Regions from separate parts of the Planococcus sp. SE5232 genome, predicted to be linked through region 1. Evidence: riboswitches for the same ligand, from Rfam matches in the RefSeq annotation. Region 1 holds a riboswitch; each other region holds the start of a gene.
The links. A riboswitch is a leader RNA that binds a small molecule or an ion and turns the genes downstream of it on or off. The one in region 1 is predicted to bind cobalamin.
Positions count from the first base shown of each region.

Region 1 (5,848 bases):
CCATTGCGGTCAATCAGCCGACCGACAAAAAACAGCAGGAAGCCTGCGGTTAAGGTGGCAGCTGAGTAGATGCCGGAAACCGTCGAGCGGCTCCAGCCGAAGTCTTCTATATAATAATCGATGAAAATCGAGTTGGAATAAGTTTGTCCGGGGCCAGAGAAAAATTGGGACAAGGCTGCAATCGCGATAATGACCCAGCCGTAGTGAAAAGCATTTCCTGTTAATTGTTTCATCATGTATCTCCATTTGCCATAACTTCACGTTACTGTATTTCCAAAAGCAGTGTCAAAAAGATGTTCCGAAATCACAATTTCTTATCATAGCATAATACTTCTGTTTTACAAGTTTTGAAATAGAACTGTAAATAAAAGAATGATTCAGATATTTGAAACATCGACAGACACTGAAAGTTTTTCTGAAAAAGTGTAAAATAGAGGATAAGGCAGTTTCTTAGCCAGAAGGAGTGAGAAAAAATGCCAAGTTTATCACCAGTACCACAACTGAGCATTACAGAAAAAGAAGAAATCTATCAGCAAATAGCGGAGTATTCGAACGAAACGACCATCATCCATTCAAATCAGAAAGTCCTATATATAAATCAGCCAGGATCGGATTTTTTCAAAGCCAGCAAAGAGACGCTCATCGGGGCGAATGTGGTGGATGTTTTTACTGAGGACTATAAAGAGTTCATCACTGAACGCATCCGCACGGGCATGGAAGACCGCGCGATCGGAGGATTGATGGAGACCACTGTTAGACGTTTTGATGGGACCCTAGCAGATGTAGAGTTGTATTGTTATCCTGTTCAGTATGGAGAAACGGTTGCCATTCAATCGATCATCCATGACATCAGCGCGCAAAAACAAACAGAACGGGACTTATTGCAATTGAAAAACGAAATATCAACCCCCATCGTTCCGATTATTGATGGCTTGGCCGTGTTGCCGCTTGTAGGTTCTGTCGATGGTGACCGAAGCAATCGGCTGCTCGACATCATCCCCCAAAAAGTTCAGGGGGAGAACCTGCAATGCCTCATCATCGATGTATCCGGCATCTACAATATCGATAAGGTCGTAGCGGAATTTCTCTACAAGATCGATCACATCATGCGCTTGCTCGGCATTCAACTGATTTTTACCGGCATTCGTCCTGAATTGGCTTTAAAAGCGATTGAAGCACGTGTCAATTTCAGCCAATTGACGACCATGGGTACAGTTAAACAAGCGTTGAAGCGGCATTTGACGATTAACTAAAACCTCCACCTAACCAGAAGGTTGAAAAAATTCTTGTCAAAGCATTGAAAGTGATTTATAGTTTAGAAATACAATATTTAGTGATTTGATGAAAATAAAAACTATATATAGTAGAACCAATAACGAAGGTGCCTGAAAAGGCTTAATAGGGAAGCCGGTGAAATTCCGGAGCTGTTCCCGCAACTGTAAGTGCTGACGAGCTATCACAATCCACTGTCCAATGGACGGGAAGGAGATAGCAGAGGATGACGCACAAGCCAGGAGACCTGCCTTCGTTATCGTTTATGATCTTCTCCGGGAGCTGAGAGGGATAACAAAGGTATTTATGTGTGGGACAGCCCTTTTTCTGCTGTTTTCATCTGATATTCTGCGTTTTCAACCCCATCCTCCCTGAGAGGATGGGGTTTTTTCTTTTTACTCAGAGATGGAGGATTGAATACAGATGACGGAACCATTAGCAGCAGGCGTAGCAAGAACCATTCAAACAAGGCTGGTGCTGCCGCCGGACACCAACCACATGGGCACCATTTTCGGTGGCACGGTATTGGCTTATATTGATGAGATTGCCGCCATCACAGCGATGAGGCACAGTGGCAAAGCAGTTGTGACAGCATCGATCGACACCGTGAATTTCCTGTCTTCTGCGAAAGTGGGGGATATCCTCATTTTAGAGGGCGTCGTCATTTCAACGGGCAGAACATCGATGGAAGTGTACGTCAAAGCCGAATGCCAGCATATTGAAACCGGTGATAAAAGTTTAACGACTACGGCCATCCTGACGATGGTGGCTGTCGACAGCGAAGGCAAACCGACACCTGTGACTGGCGTGATTCCCGAAACGGCTGCCGAAGAAAAACTATTCAAAAGCGCCCAGGAACGCAAGCAGCGGCGCATGAAAGTAAACGAATACGCAAAGGAGTTGTGCTGATATGAATACGAAAATCGAAGCAACAGAAATGAATGCAGTGGAAAGAGCCCTTCAACGGGCAACGGATGTATATGGACTGGATACGCGTGAACTGCTGGAACGGGCAGCAAAGTTGGCTGGACAGGCAAAAGGAGAACAGTCATTGCTCTATGCTTTGAACCGCATCACCATGGATGAGCCGGATTGGACATACGTGGCGGCCGAATTGTATGCAGGCGACTTGTACGGAAAAGCTGCAGATAGCCGCAAATTTTCCGCTTCAGAGAAATACGGCGACTTCTATGGACTTATTGAAGAGCTTACACAGATCGGCATTTATTCCGAAGAGCTCCTTGCGGCATATTCGAAAGAAGAAATCAGCGAATTGGGACAGGGAATTGCACCGGAGCGGGATTTGCTGTTCAATTACATCGGCCTGTTCCTGCTGGCTGACCGCTATTTGGCGAAAGACTATGAAGGGCGCTTGTTCGAACTTCCGCAGGAACGTTTTCTCGTCATCGCGATGACCTTGATGCAAAACGAATCGAAAGACCAACGGCTGGAACTGGTCAAAGAAGCCTACTGGGCAATGAGCCATCTGTATATGACAGTGGCGACACCGACTTTATCGAATGCCGGGAAGAGCTTCGGCCAATTGTCTTCGTGCTTTATCGATACCGTTGACGATTCATTGGATGGCATCTATTTGAACAACTGGGACATCGCCCGCCTCAGCAAAGATGGCGGCGGCATTGGCATCTATTATGGAAAAGTGCGGGCTTTGGGCTCAGACATCAAAAAGTTCAAAGGCAATTCGTCAGGCGTTGTGCCGTGGATCCGTCTGGTCAATGATACGGCGGTCAGTGTCGATCAACTGGGCCAGCGCCAGGGCGCAGTGGCGATTTACCTGGATGTTTTCCATAAAGACATCATGAACGGATTTTTGGATCTGAAGACCAATAACGGCGACGAGCGCCGCAAAGCGCACGATATTTTCACGGGCGTGTCGATTCCGGATCTGTTTATGAAGCGGCTTCAGGAAAAAGACGAAAACGGCCGCAGCAACGGTGAATGGCATACCTTCTGTCCGCACCAGATCAAGCAGGTGATGGGCTGGAAAGACGAAAACGGCAACGCGTTGGGTCTCGAAGACTTTTACGATGAAACCGATGAAAAATACTTCAGCGTGAAATACCAGGAAGCTGTGGACCATCCGCTATTGCCGCGCAAAACTTACCGGGCGATGGAGATTATGGCGCGCATCATGGTATCGCAGCTGGAAACCGGCACGCCTTATATGTTCTACCGGGATGAAGTGAATCGTCAAAACCCGAACAAGCACACAAGAGGCAGAGGGCTGACATCGATTTACTGCAGTAATTTGTGTACAGAAATAACACAAAATATGTCTGCAACAACCATCATGAAAGAATACACCGATGAAGACGGCAACCTTGTGATGGTCCGCAAGCCGGGGGATTTTGTCGTTTGCAATTTGTCATCCATCAACTTGCCGAGAGCGGTCAAAGCGGACGTGTTGGAACGGGTAATTCCAATCCAAGTGCGCATGCTCGATAATGTCATTGATTTGAACACAATTTCTGTCGGGCAGGCCGAAGCCACAAATAAAAAATACCGCGCCATTGGATTAGGGACATTCGGTTGGCACCACCTTTTGGCGCTTGACGGCATCCATTGGGAAAGCGAAAAGGCAGTGGAGTTTGCAGACTCGTTATACGAAAAAATTGCTTATGAGACGATCCGCGCTTCGATGCAGCTGGCCCAAGAAAAAGGGGCTTTCAGCAAGTTTGCAGATTCTGAATGGCACACGGGCGAGTATTTTGAGCGCCGCAGCTACCGCGGAGAGCGCTGGGAGCAACTGCAGCAGGAAGTCGCCGCAAACGGTGTCCGCAACGGCTGGATGATGGCCGTTGCACCGAACTCGTCGACTGCGAAAATCGGCGGTTCGACAGATGGCATCGATCCCCTGTATGCCGTTGAATACGCGGAAGAGAAAAAGAATTTCAAGTTCAAGGTGACAGCGCCTGACTTGGACCACAACACCTACGAGTATTACCGCCGTGCCCGCCACGTGCTGGATCAGAAATGGAGCATCCGCCAAAACGCAGCACGCCAACGGCATATCGACCAATCCATCAGCTTCAACTTTTACGTACCGCATACCATTAAAGCGAAAGAATTGCTGGAGCTTCATTTGGAAGCGTGGCAACAACATCTGAAGACGACCTATTACGTCCGCAGTACATCACAGGCGGAAATCGAAGAATGCGAAGCATGCCAAAGCTAAAGGAGGAATCTTCATGACCATCCATGAACCGTTGAAGAAAATTAAATTACTGAATCCGGAACATCCGAACAAATCGACTGGCGTCTTGAACGGCCAGTCTTCCGGCTTACTGAACTGGAACGATATTGCTTATCCGCAAATGTACGATCTGTACCAGGCGCTTTTGGCTAACTTTTGGAAAGCGCAGGAGATTAATATGCAGGACGACATCAAGCAATGGGATAGCTTGAGCGATGTGGAAAAAGACGTCTTTTTGCGCATCAATACGCAGCTGGCATCACTCGACAGCTTGCAGACACCGACAATGAGCCAGGCGATGGATTACGTCACCGACTCCAGCTTCAAGGCCATTTTTGCGGTCATTTCCCAACAGGAAGCGGTCCATACCGAGTCGTATTCCTATATCTTGAGTTCGCTGGTTTCGGTCAGCGAGCAGAATGCACGCTTCGACCAGGCGAAAAGCGATCCAGTTGTCCAAAAGCGCAACGATCTAATTTTGGATGCCTACGAGGAATTCCGGCAAAATCCGACGCCGCAAAACCTGTTCAAGCTGAGCGTCAATTCCATCAACCTGGAAGGCATCTATTTTTATGCCGGCTTTGCTTTTTTCTATCATCTGGCGCGCCAGCAGAAAATGCTGAAGACCAGCACGATGATCAGTTATATCCAGCGTGACGAGATGCAGCATGCGTATTTTATTGCCCAGTTTATCCGCATCATGCTGACGGAAAATCCGGAATTGAACACAGGTGAAAATATCCAGTACATCTACACGACCATCGACCGGGCCGTAGCGCTTGAGAAGGAATGGGCACATTACATTCTGGAGGACATCGAGGGACTGGATCTGGTGGAATTTGATGGTTATGTGGAGTATTTGGCCAACAAACGGCTGCGCCAGCTGGGATTGGACAATCTTTACGAAGAGCGCAGCAATCCGATGCCATGGATTCAGGTCTTTGGAGACGATATGATGAACGATACCAAATCCGACTTTTTCGAACAGAAATCACGAACCTATACCAAAGTCTCCAAGTCGAATGGCTTTGACGAACTATAGCCCGAAGTTGGCGATTGTCTATGCCTCTGTTACCGGAAATACGGAGCACTTGGCAGAGATGCTGCAGGAGGCTGCACAGAAGCAGAGCCTTGATGCAAAGCTGTATCGGGTAGAGGAGTTTCCTTTGTTCGAACTGTCCAGTTATGATGGTGTATTAATCGGCACTTATACATGGGGGAGCGGCGAAATTCCGGAAGAAATGCATGCTTTCTACCAGGCGATCGAGCGTTTGGACAGAAAAGAGCTGCATACAGCGGTTTTCGGAACCGGCGACAGCTTTTTTTCCGAGTTCTGCGGCGCGGTCGACCGCTTCCGCGATA
Region 1 is NZ_JBOGCP010000001.1:179,298-185,145, forward strand. Features, by position in the region: gene ACRC6Q_RS00820 (MFS transporter) at 1-233, opposite strand, end outside; gene ACRC6Q_RS00825 (PAS domain S-box protein) at 474-1,253, shown strand; cobalamin riboswitch at 1,363-1,541, shown strand; gene ACRC6Q_RS00830 (acyl-CoA thioesterase) at 1,696-2,181, shown strand; gene ACRC6Q_RS00835 (ribonucleoside-diphosphate reductase subunit alpha) at 2,183-4,468, shown strand; gene ACRC6Q_RS00840 (ribonucleotide-diphosphate reductase subunit beta) at 4,482-5,528, shown strand; gene ACRC6Q_RS00845 (flavodoxin domain-containing protein) at 5,509-5,848, shown strand, end outside.

Region 2 (5,848 bases), 110 kb from region 1:
GATCGACGGCACATTAATGATCGACAATCCCGTACAGTCGTCTTATCCCCCTTCACGAGTCTTTAAAGTGATTCAGGAAAACCACAACGACGCCAGAGCCAATGAATACCTGCGCCGTGCAAGAGAAGCGCTCTTCGCATTCAACCAAAACATTTCAGAACCGTCTGTTATAATCGAGATCGTCAACAACATGGGACTCGATGGTGAAGCCATCGTCAAACAAGCCGAACTGCCAGCCGGACAACAAGCGTTGAACGAGGACTTCGCTCTCGCCAGAAGTCTGGGTGCCAGAGGCTTTCCATCCATCATTATGGTCAATGAAGAAAACAAAGGCGTAAAACTTGTCGGCGGCCGCCCATTCGAATCCTATGTGGATGGCTTGAAGCAAGTGCTGAATCAGGACGAACTGCAAGCAAAGCCGCAACCCGCGCTTTCGCAGTTGTTGGAAAGAGAACAATTGCTCTTTTCCAAGGAAATCGAAGTCATGTACGATGTGGAGTCGACAGAGGTAAACTCGTTTATTGAAAAAGAACTTTCGCCAGGGTATTATCAAACAAATGAAATTTTAGGCGAAGCCTATTTCTCACTGATTAAAAATTGAGGAGGAAACAAGATGGCATATATCCTGCAAGTGGATTTCGAGATGAATGGCCCTTTCGGAGACGAGATGGCTGAGGCATTCTCAGAACTGGCAACAAGCATCAACAATGAAGAGGGCTTTATCTGGAAAATCTGGACCGAAAGCCCGGAAACCAAAGAAGCCGGCGGAATTTACCTTTTCGAGACAAAAGACGCGGCGGAAAAATACGTGGAAATGCACACTGACCGATTGGCTGGCTTTGGCATAACACCGGTACACGCCAAGATTTTCGAGGTCAATTCTGCATTGACGGAAATTAATAAAGGCCCGGTTAAGCAGTAAAAGAATCACATCAAATTAAACAGGGCAGGAGACGCTGATTGATCCAATCACGCCTCTTGTCCTTTTCATTTAGAATCCTAATTTCCCATTCCATTTATCTTCAAAAACCTGGTTTTCCAACGAACGCCTTTTTTCCCATCCCGCTGTTTCCAGAATCGGCTTGTCGGGATAATCTTCGGTGTAGCCAAGCGAAAGTAAAGCGATCGGGTCGATATGCGGCGGGATGTCCAAAATGTCCCGGACATCGTTTTTCTTGTAAAAACTTACCCATCCCATCGCCAATCCTTCTGCACAGGCGGCCAACCACATGTTTTGAATGGCGCAGGCAGTTGATAAGGCATCGGTTTCGGGAATGGAATTGCGCCCCAGGACATGTGAGCCGCCGCGTGTAGGATCACAGGTCACACAAATCGTCACTGGCGCTTGTTTCAACCCTTCCACTTTCAAGCCAAGGAATTTGTTTTCTTTTTCCCCTTCATAATGGATGGCCAGTGCCCGCCGCTCCTTGTCTGCGGCCCAAGCCAGTTTTTCTTTTGTTTCAGGTGAAGACACTAAAATGAAGTTCCACGGCTGCATAAACCCTACGGACGGCGCATGATGAGCCGCATCCAGAATATTGGTGACCAGCTCCTCCGGAATCGCTGTCGGCAAAAAGCTTCGAATATCTCTTCTATTATAAATTGCTTTATATACGCCTTCTTTTTCTTCTCTCGTAAACATCTTTTCATCCTTTCAGCATCTCGTCTTCACTTGTTGTCACTGGAATGAATATCCTATGGTTCCGTTACCTCAAATTTCAAGGCCCACTTCAGAAAAGGTGGCCATCTCTCTCATCATGTTACACGCCGCTTCCACAAGCGGGAACGCTAAAGCGACGCCCGATCCTTCACCCAAACACATATCCATATGCAGCAGCGGTCTGATGCCCAGCAGTTCACTGGCTCTTTTGCCGCCCGGTTCCGCACTTGCATGTGAAGGGATCAAGTAAGCTTTCACTTTCGGTTCAATCGCAACAGCGAGCAGCGCCGCAACTGTAGAAATATAGCCGTCCAACACAACCGGCACACGGTTGGCTGCCGCTCCGATCATGATACCCGCCATGCCGCCGATTTCCAGGCCGCCCACTTTGGCAAGGACATCGATCGCATCCCGCTTATCTGGATTGTTGACCTCAATCGCCGTCTTGATGACCTTCACTTTATGTGAGATTCCGCCATTGCCGACCCCTGCTCCGTTGCCGGTAATCTCCTCAGGTGGAATGTCCCCCAGAACAGACAGAATCGCCGTGCTCGGCGTCGTATTGCCGATGCCCATTTCGCCGGTTCCCAGGATGCGGGCGCCGTTTCTGATTTCGGCTTCCGCAATTTCTATTCCCACTTCGAGCGACTGGATAGCTTCTTCTGTGGTCATCGCAGGTCCTGTCGCGATATTGCCTGCTCCTTGCTTAATCTTCCGGTCGATCACTCCGGCATCACTTGGAAAGTCCCCTTTTACCCCGATATCCACGGTGACGATTTTCGCACCGGTCGGCTTCGCTAATACACCGACTCCGGTTATGCCTTTTGCGATGAACATCGTCTGTGCAAACGTCACCTCTTGTGGGTTGGAAGAAACCCCTTCCTCGTACACGCCATGATCGGCAGCCATCACCACAATCGCCTTTTGATCCACCACAGGATACAGTTCTCCATATATTCCCGCCAGTTGTACAGCCAGGTCTTCCAGCCTACCCAGACTATGCGGCGGCTTGATGAGACTGTCCACCCGCCCCCGTGCCATATCCATCACTTCCAGATCCAAGCCCTCAAACCGTCCAATCGTTTGCTGCAATAAATCCATCTTTTTCTTCCCCCTTCTATGTTAAAAAGAAAAAGCCTTCAGTTTATTTGCGCGAACAAATAAACGAAAGACTTTTCCATGATCTATAAGCAGAAAGTAAGCAGGCAGGTCTCCTGGCTCTGGATCATCATTTCACAGGCCTTCCCAGACAAAAGTCCAGTGGCTATTTCCATAAAACTCCCCGTTACAGTGGCGGGACCGCTGAAGATTTTCACTTCATTCCCTATTCTCCCCGAAGGGCACCTCTTACTGATATTCTATTTATGTTTCATCAAGCTTACACTGGATAATCTTGGCCAGTCAAGCTCCAAAAAGGAATCTCAGCAGCGACTCCGCGGGCAAGCGAAGTAGTGAAATCCAACCAACCAAAAACCCCAAATGGGGACATCGTTTAAAATGTCTGCCATTCAGGGTTCAGTTCCTTCTATATAAAAGAATTATTTATTCAGCAGGTGTTAAATCTTCGATTGAATCGATGTCCATATAAGCGGGAACGACAAATCCGATTTTAGCGCCTTCGAGGTTAACTCCAAGATCGACTACACTGTCGCCATAAGTTTCAAGCTGAGTGGCGTGGGTTCCCGGCAACCATGCCGCTACCATTCCGTCTGCTTGTCCTTCAGAAACAGCCTGCCACATCACTGCATTGTCAAGCGGCGTCAATGTTACTTCAAAGCCTTGGTCTTCCAAGACTTTTCCGACAACATTCGTTGAAACGACTTCCGTATCCCATTCCACGTAAGCCAACTCAATTTCTGTGCCGTCTACTGCTTCTGTACCGGCTGTCCATTCAGCAACTTTATCACTGTTTTCTTCTACCCATTCAGTTGTAACTTCTTTAACATCTGCGCCATTTGAAACTTCCAGCATGATGCTTTCGATATCAGCAGACTCCCATTGGAATTGATCAAGAATTGTGTAGGCTTCAGGTTTCTCTTCTTCTAAACCTTCACGTACCATTGTGTTGATCGTTTCAGCATCGCCGAATAAGCCATTAGGATCTTCAAGGTATTTCAAATCATACTTCTGGAACTTCCAGTGCGGGCTCCAGCCAGTGACGATGATCGGTTCTTCGTTATCGATCGCTTCGCCTAAAGCTGCAGCCATCGCGCCGCTTGAAGAAGTGACCACTTCCCAGCCTTCAAGACTTTCGTACTCTTCTGTTGCTGCTTCAGATGCAGCAACTACGCCTGCGCCTGCTTCAATGCCTGTAATTTTGTAACCTAACTCTTCACCGTAGTTCACGTCTTCAGAACCGGAACCTTCAGCAGTTCCTGTGTCTGAAGCCTCTTCGTCATTTCCGCACGCTGCTACAACCAGTGTCAGCATAAGTACGAACATAAGCCCTAAATGTTTCCATTGTAATTTGAACATAAAATAATCAATCTCCTTTTTCTTTAATATTATATAAATTGAACTAGTGATCTTCACCTGCTGATATTCCGCAAATCAGTTCCTGAAAACCCAGTGCTCCTGCATCGCTTCGCTAGCTTCGTCGCAAAGATACGGACCGAACTCCCTTCGGCCGTATCTTTCCTACGGGCTTGCGCCGAACTAACTCGGGCTAAACGCCCGAGTGGATTTCTTGTATGTCGTTGCACTGCTCCCGCGGGAGTCTCCACTGATTTGCTCCATATCTCTTATATATAAGGGAAAATACAGAGTCGCTTCGAATTCTAACCTCTTAGCGCCGGCGCGTTCAGGGGCTAGGCGAAGCAAGAAGACAGGCGCCCTTTGCCTGGCTTCTTGCGGGAGACATGCCCAAAGCGACCGAAGCGTTGTGTAAAAGCTAGTTTCTTTAGTTCAACTTACATACTTGGTACTTTTCTTTTTATAACTTTACCAAAATTAGCTTTTCACTCTTTTTTGTCCAGTGAAACTTTGCGTAAACCGATCGATGATGATTGCCAGGATGACAATCCCCAAGCCTGCGACAAATCCGGTTCCTACATCAGCCCGCTGCAAGGAAGAAAGAACTTCCCTGCCGAGACCCGGTGCGCCGATCATCGATGCGATAACGACCATCGACAACGACAACATAACCGTTTGGTTGATGCCGGCCATGATTGTCGCTTTGGCCATCGGCAATTCCACTTTAAAGAGCTTTTGTGAACCCGTGCTGCCGAAAGCTTCGGAAGCTTCGACCAATTCTTTTGATACTTGACGGATTCCGAGGTTCGTAAACCGAACAGTCGGTGGAGTGGCGAAAATCAATGATGCGAAAATGCCGGGAACCATTCCGATGCTGAAAAATGCCACAGCCGGAATCAAGTAAACAAAAGCTGGCATGGTCTGCATAAAGTCAAGAACAGGCGTAATGATGCTTTCCGCGGTTTTGCTTTTCGACATCAGGATGCCGATCGGAACCCCTAGGAGGATCGACAAGAGACTTGCGACAAGAACCAATGTAAACGACAGCATCAATTCTTCCCACAGCCCTTGGTTCCAGACCAGCAATAGGCCAATAAGAGAAAATGCAGCCAAGCCAAATCGTTTTCCACTGATGAAGAATGCCAGTATCGCGACGATCAGAATCACAATCGGCGGCGGGACTGCTGCAAGAACGTCTGCAAATTCTTCCAGGCCGTCCGCAAATTCATTTTTAAGAGGATCGAATAGGAAAGCGAATGTATCTGATATCCAATCCGTGAAATCCGAAACTAATGAAGACAACGGAATTTCCGGGATGTTGTCCATAAAATTAAGCATGGTTGCGATTCACCTCGCTTTGTCCTGCAAGCGCGGAAATGACGGCGCCGCGTACGATGATGCCGAGCAGTTTTCCGTCTTCCACAACCGGGATCGGAACAGGAGAATTATGGCTGATTTCAAAAATCGCATTCATCAAGGTGTCTTTAGTGACAGTCGGTGCATCCGTCTTCAGGATATCCAGAAGGCTTTTCACTTCAGCTTTAAAGGCAACGGAAGCGTCATCGGCTGTTACATAGCCTTTCAGGTTCCGCTTGCTATCTGTTACATAAATGCTCGAGATGCCTTCTTCTTTCATTCTTTCCAAAGCGACACGCGGACCGTGCTTATCGATGTTGATCGTTTCAGGGCGTTTCATGATATTGAACGCGGTCAATA
Region 2 is NZ_JBOGCP010000001.1:286,170-292,017, reverse strand. Features, by position in the region: gene ACRC6Q_RS01355 (DsbA family protein) at 1-601, shown strand, start outside; gene ACRC6Q_RS01350 (monooxygenase) at 614-922, shown strand; gene bluB (5,6-dimethylbenzimidazole synthase) at 992-1,642, opposite strand; gene cobT (nicotinate-nucleotide--dimethylbenzimidazole phosphoribosyltransferase) at 1,712-2,761, opposite strand; cobalamin riboswitch at 2,848-3,022, opposite strand; gene ACRC6Q_RS01335 (glycine betaine ABC transporter substrate-binding protein) at 3,203-4,135, opposite strand; gene ACRC6Q_RS01330 (ABC transporter permease) at 4,610-5,470, opposite strand; gene ACRC6Q_RS01325 (quaternary amine ABC transporter ATP-binding protein) at 5,463-5,848, opposite strand, start outside.
Region 2: another riboswitch for cobalamin. It lies ahead of cobT (nicotinate-nucleotide--dimethylbenzimidazole phosphoribosyltransferase); the one in region 1 lies ahead of ACRC6Q_RS00830 (acyl-CoA thioesterase).

Region 3 (5,848 bases), on a different contig from region 1:
ATTACACGGAGCGTGAAGCTTCCGTCATTGCGACGACCTTTTCCATCGCTTCCGTCGCTTTCAGTTTGGTTGTCGCGAATGTCGTCGGCATCGGCCACTTGTTCTTACCGTTCTACCTGGCTGTATCGGTTGCCTGTCTGGTAGCCGCTGTCATCATGCCGCGCATTCCGCCGCTGTCCCGTAAAAAGGATGACTATTACGCGCCGGTCGGCAAGCAGATCGATGACGCCATTCCCGAAGGCACCTCATTGGTCAAATGGGGATATGATGAAGCCCGCCGCAAAGCAGGCGGTGCCGCAAGCCCGAAAAAACTGGCACAAATCGGCATCGAGACCGTGCTTGATATCTGGCTGGCGTTGATCCCATTGGTTATGGCTCTTGGAACAGTCGCTCTGATCGTAGCGGAATACACACCGCTCTTCAGAATCATTTCCTACCCGCTTATTCCTGTACTGACCTTGATGGGATTACCGGAAGCGGCTGAAGCAGCCCCTACTTTCCTTGTCGGATTCGCGGATATGTTCCTGCCGGCTGTACTTGGAAGCGGCATCGAAAGCGAATTGACCCGCTTTGTTCTTGCTGGTGTATCGTTGACGCAAATCATTTATATGTCTGAAATCGGCATCCTGATCCTGCGCTCGAATATCCCGGTGAAATTCTGGGAACTGGCTGTAATCTTTGTATTGCGTACCATCATCACTTTGCCGATTCTTGTGTTGTTCGGCCATCTATTCGTATAGAAGCGTAAAATCCACTTCCGATGAGGAAGTGGATTTTTTTCATTTAATGTCCTTGAGATACGCTCCTATTAAACAAAATTGGTGTCCCAATAGAAAATGCACGTCCAGGAGAAGTGAATTCCTGGATGTGCATAAAACTGTGTTAAATAGGCTGATGCTGGAGCTTCCGTAATTTTTGTGCCGCTGTCACCATGTTTTTCAGCGAAGCGACGGTTTCTGCTTCCTGCCTGGTTTTCAAGCCGCAATCCGGATTGATCCAAAATTGCTCTTTGGAAATCACCGCTAAACTGTCTGTTAAAATCGCCTCCATTTCCTCTACGCTTGGGACACGCGGGCTATGAATGTCATAGACGCCCAGTCCAACACCCAGTTCATATGGATTCTTTTTGAGTGACTCAATCAGTTCTCCATGGCTTCTTGACGTCTCAATTGAAATGACGTCTGCATCAAGGGCGCGTATTGGCTCAATGAAATCATTGAATTCGCAATAGCACATATGGGTATGGATCTGCGTTTCATTCGCCACACCCGATGTCGCCAGTTTAAAGGCATTTACCGCCCAATCCAAATATTCATGCCAATTTTCTTTGCGAAGCGGCAAACCTTCACGCAATGCCGGCTCATCAACTTGAATAATTTGGATGCCGGCTTTTTCAAGGGCGTCTATCTCTTTCCTCAATGCCAGTGCAAGCTGGTTGGCTGTTTGTTCATGCGAAATGTCGTCCCGGACAAATGACCAGTTCAAGATCGTCACCGGCCCTGTCAGCATTCCTTTCACGTAGTTCGAAGTCAATTGCTGCGCCTCCACGACTTCCTTGACTGTCATCGGTGCAGTCCATTCAACGTCCCCATAAATGATCGGCGGTTTCACACAGCGGGAACCGTAAGATACCACCCAAGCTTTTTGGGTAAAGGCAAAGCCCGTCAATTTCTCGCCGAAATACTCCACCATGTCTGTCCGCTCAAATTCCCCATGGACCAACACATCCAATCCAATTTCATCTTGAAGCTCAATCCAGCGTGCGGTTTCATTCTTCACAAATTCCGCATACGCCGAATCCGTGATCTCCTTTTTGCGCCAAGCACTCCGTGTACGCTTTACTTCACCGGATTGTGGAAAACTGCCAATGGTCGTAGTCGGAAAAATCGGCAGCCTGAGAGCTTGCTGCTGCTGTTTCTGGCGTTCTTTGAAAACCAGCGGACGCGTAAAATGTTCCGGCTTCACTTGCGAGACAAGCTCTTTCACCTGAATGTTTTCTCTAACTTCATGCTGTGTCAACGCTTCAATCGCGCGTATGCTTTCGGATACGTTTCGATTGCCGGACCATGACCCTTCCCGTACATAGGCAGTCAGCTGTGTCAGTTCTCCAATTTTTTCATCCGCAAACGATAGGACATCCAACAGGACATGCGGCAGGGCTTTCTCTTTTTTTGTGGTCACCGGCACATGCTGCAGGCTGCAGGAAGATTGAATCCATGCTTCTGCCACATCACATACGGCTAAGACGGCTTGAAGATTCACTGCTTTTTCCGCTAGGTTAGCACGCCAAATATCCCGTCCGTTCACAGTCCCGATTCCCAATACCCGGTCTTTTGGAAAACCGTATTTGCGGATTGCAGCCATATTTTCTTCTGCCCCCTTAACAAAATCAAGGCCGATACCTGCAACAGGCAATTGCGACAGTTCTTCATATGCCGAAAGGGCTTCAAAATAGGTTTGCAGCATAATTTTTGCAGCCGGGACTTCATCCGCTAGTTGTGTGTAGATTTCCTTGACCAGTTTGACGTCTTCTTCGTTCAATGACAACGTTAATGCAGGCTCTTCCACTTGAATCCATTCCGCTCCCGCATCGACGAGTTGCTGAAGGACTTTCGCATAAAGCGGCAAAAGCTGCAACAGGAACAGTGCCTTCGACTTGGCATCATATCCTTTCGCGAGCTGCAGAAATGTGAACGGTCCAATCAGTGTAGGTTTTGTTATGATTCCTAACTCTTCTTTCGCCTCATTGAAATAGGAAACCAGATGATTATGCGTCAACTGCAAAAGCTGTCCTTCGTATTCAGGAACAATGTAATGGTAATTTGTATTGAACCATTTAGTCATTTCACAAGCCACTACTTCATCCGCTCCACGGGCCATCGCAAAATAAGTGCCCAGATCGACCTTGTCCTCTGACCATTTGTAGCGGGCCGGCACTAAGCCGAACATGACCGCGTGATCAAGCATACGGTCATAAAGAGTGAAATCCCCGACAGTCAACAACTCTAATCCAAGCGATTGCTGCCGTTTCAGATTGTTCAGGCGAATCTCTTTCATTTCTGCGAGGAACTGCTCCTGTGATAATCCACCTTTCCAAAACGATTCCAAACTGCGCTTCCATTCCCGATTTTCTCCGATATACGGGTAGCCTACGACTGTACTCACTGTTTTCATCCGCTATTCCTCCTTTAGGATTTACAAGATGCCAAATACAAAAAAGCCATCTCCGCTTATGGGAAATGGCTTAACATTCAAGTTCAATAGACGCTTAAAAAGCATGCAAAAACTTGTTGTCGCAAAATGAATGTCACCACCTATTTCCACGTAGGTATTTGGCGCGCACTAGAAATTGGCAGGTCTCCTGGCTCATCTTCAACGCTCATCACACCTTCCCGTCTGAGACAGTGGTTTTTGTGAATCGCTCCGATTTACAGTTGCGGGACAGCGACGGATTTTCACCGTTCTTCCCTTTTAAGCCAAGCCGCAGCTTGGCACCAACTCTTACACGTTATGTAATTCTGACAACTATAGCATATCAACCACAGAAAATATAGAGTTTTCCGATAAAAGAGATTGGTTTGGTTTTCAAGAGACTTCACAAAAGCAATAACCAAAGACAATTACACAGGAAGCCGCATATCAGTATGCGGCTTCCTGTGGTGCGCTCATTTTGCCCAGTGATGGAAGAAGAAATAGAACGCGATGAGCACGATGACAATGACCGAAAGGATGAGCATGGGCACAAGACCAAAAGTAGGTTCCATTTAAACTCCTCCTCCTTTTACCCTTATCATACTCCGCTTCATCAAAAATTTAAAATAAAAAGATTGATTATTCAGTTATTTAAAAATACGGAGTTTGCATTCCCACTAAAATCGCTGATGCTAAAATTCATTTGAGGAGAATACGTATTTTAGTCTTCCGGCAGTGGCAATTATTCTCGCTGACTCTCACTTCAAGTAATAACTTACAACATTTTTGTAGGATTTAAAGTATGCCCTAGCCGGTTGTATGAAAAGCTTGCAGGGTTTCGTATTCTGGTCGTTTTCTTTAGATCAGCTATCGATAAACTAATGATATCTATTCTTATGAAACGGCTTTACTTTGTTTTCTATTTTCTTTTATCAGGTTTAAAACCTGTAATCCATCACTTGGACCACCGCCTAAAAATGGTGGATAGGTGAAGGGAATCAATGACGTTGCACATATAAAAAAGTTTGCGCCTGCCAGATTGATCAAGATAGTGCCTGTTACTCCGGAAAAGAAATGCGAAGCAAAGTATAGTGCCGCAAACCCAAACAATGAAGCAATCGGTCCGCCCACAAGGAAAACCAGTCTTTGTTTAAATGTAGGTGGCGGCAATTCTTCCCGGTTCGAAGGCTGGCAGAAGCCTGAAAGCGCTATGGTGAGATAGCAGGTAATTCTGCCAAGATTCAACTTCAGTTTTTTCTCTTTACTTGATGAACCCAAAAAAATCTCTGCCTTGGCTTTTTTGTTCTGTGCAATTGTTGCAATTGCATGGCCCATTTCATGTATGAAAAGAGCCGTTGTGATCATAAGTAAAACTGTAAGCACTTCAAAGAGCATCAACAAAACGCTACCTCCGTTTCTGTAAATGTAACCTACATTAATTTTATGTATGCTATCATATTACCAATAATTAGAAAACTTGAAAATGTTTTTCGGAAAATCAATAAGCACTTTAATCTCCTTCATAACAGTACATTTTTATAGAAAAAAAGAGAGAAGATATGCTGTAAACAGCCTCCTCTCTCCCTTTCTTCGATTTTATCGGTCACTCGATCAATCCAGCCTGTTGTAAGAATTCTTCAGCTACAACTTCTACCATCTGGCCTTCATCGTCTGCATGGTTGGTTCATCGATTATAATGCTTTCTTGCGCCTTTTACAGTAATTAAAAATAAAATTTAATTCGTAAATCAATATTTATATATTGTAATTCGATAAATAATAATTTATACTAAACTTAATCTTAACCAAACGAGGTGCTTTAATATGAAACGGGAAACACTGTTCCTGAAAATCGTTCTTTTCCTGATGGCCCTGCCGGTCGTGGCCGTGTGCATCTTTGTCGTACCTCCACTTTCAAGTTTTGTCGGGGAACTCATACCGGAATGGCCATTTTTGCAATACTTCTTCCTGATTGCCCTGTACGGTACCGCCATTGCGTATTTTGTGGCCTTGTATCAAGCGATGAAACTGTTGGGTTATATTGACCGGAACATCGCTTTCTCTGAAAGATCCGTTAAGGCACTGAAGAACATCAAATACTGTGCCTTCACCATCACCATTCTGTATCTATTGTGCTTGCCGATCATCCTGTACGTGGCGCAGGTCGATGATGCACCGGGACTTGGTGGTCTCGGTATGGTCATTACATTCGGTTCCATTGTAATAGCTGTCTTTGCAGCAGTTCTTCAAAAACTCCTGGAAAATGCAATTGAAATAAAATCAGAAAATGATCTGACGGTCTGAGGTGAATAATATGGCAATTATAATCAATATTGACGTGATGCTGGCCAAACGGAAAATGAGTGTAACCGAGCTTTCGGAGAAGGTCGGCATCACGATGGCCAACCTGTCCATCCTGAAGAACGGCAAGGCGAAAGCTGTCCGCTTATCAACCTTGGAGGCAATCTGCAAAGCATTGGATTGTCAGCCGGGAGATGTCCTGGAATACCGCCCTGAAGAAGAGGAGCCCTCATCTTAACTGGTTTTTTCGCTTCAGCTAATGACCGACAAGCGAGGTGTGCATGATGAAAACAAATTCGGCTGCACTGCTTTTTCTGAAGGCAGTACTCGTACTGCTTGCCCTTTTGGCGCTTGCC
Region 3 is NZ_JBOGCP010000003.1:176,709-182,556, forward strand. Features, by position in the region: gene ACRC6Q_RS12095 (YjiH family protein) at 1-740, shown strand, start outside; gene metE (5-methyltetrahydropteroyltriglutamate--homocysteine S-methyltransferase) at 883-3,174, opposite strand; cobalamin riboswitch at 3,335-3,514, opposite strand; gene ACRC6Q_RS12105 (site-2 protease family protein) at 4,087-4,587, opposite strand; gene ACRC6Q_RS12110 (DUF2975 domain-containing protein) at 5,016-5,495, shown strand; gene ACRC6Q_RS12115 (helix-turn-helix domain-containing protein) at 5,506-5,730, shown strand; gene ACRC6Q_RS12120 (DUF2975 domain-containing protein) at 5,777-5,848, shown strand, end outside.
Region 3: another riboswitch for cobalamin. It lies ahead of metE (5-methyltetrahydropteroyltriglutamate--homocysteine S-methyltransferase); the one in region 1 lies ahead of ACRC6Q_RS00830 (acyl-CoA thioesterase).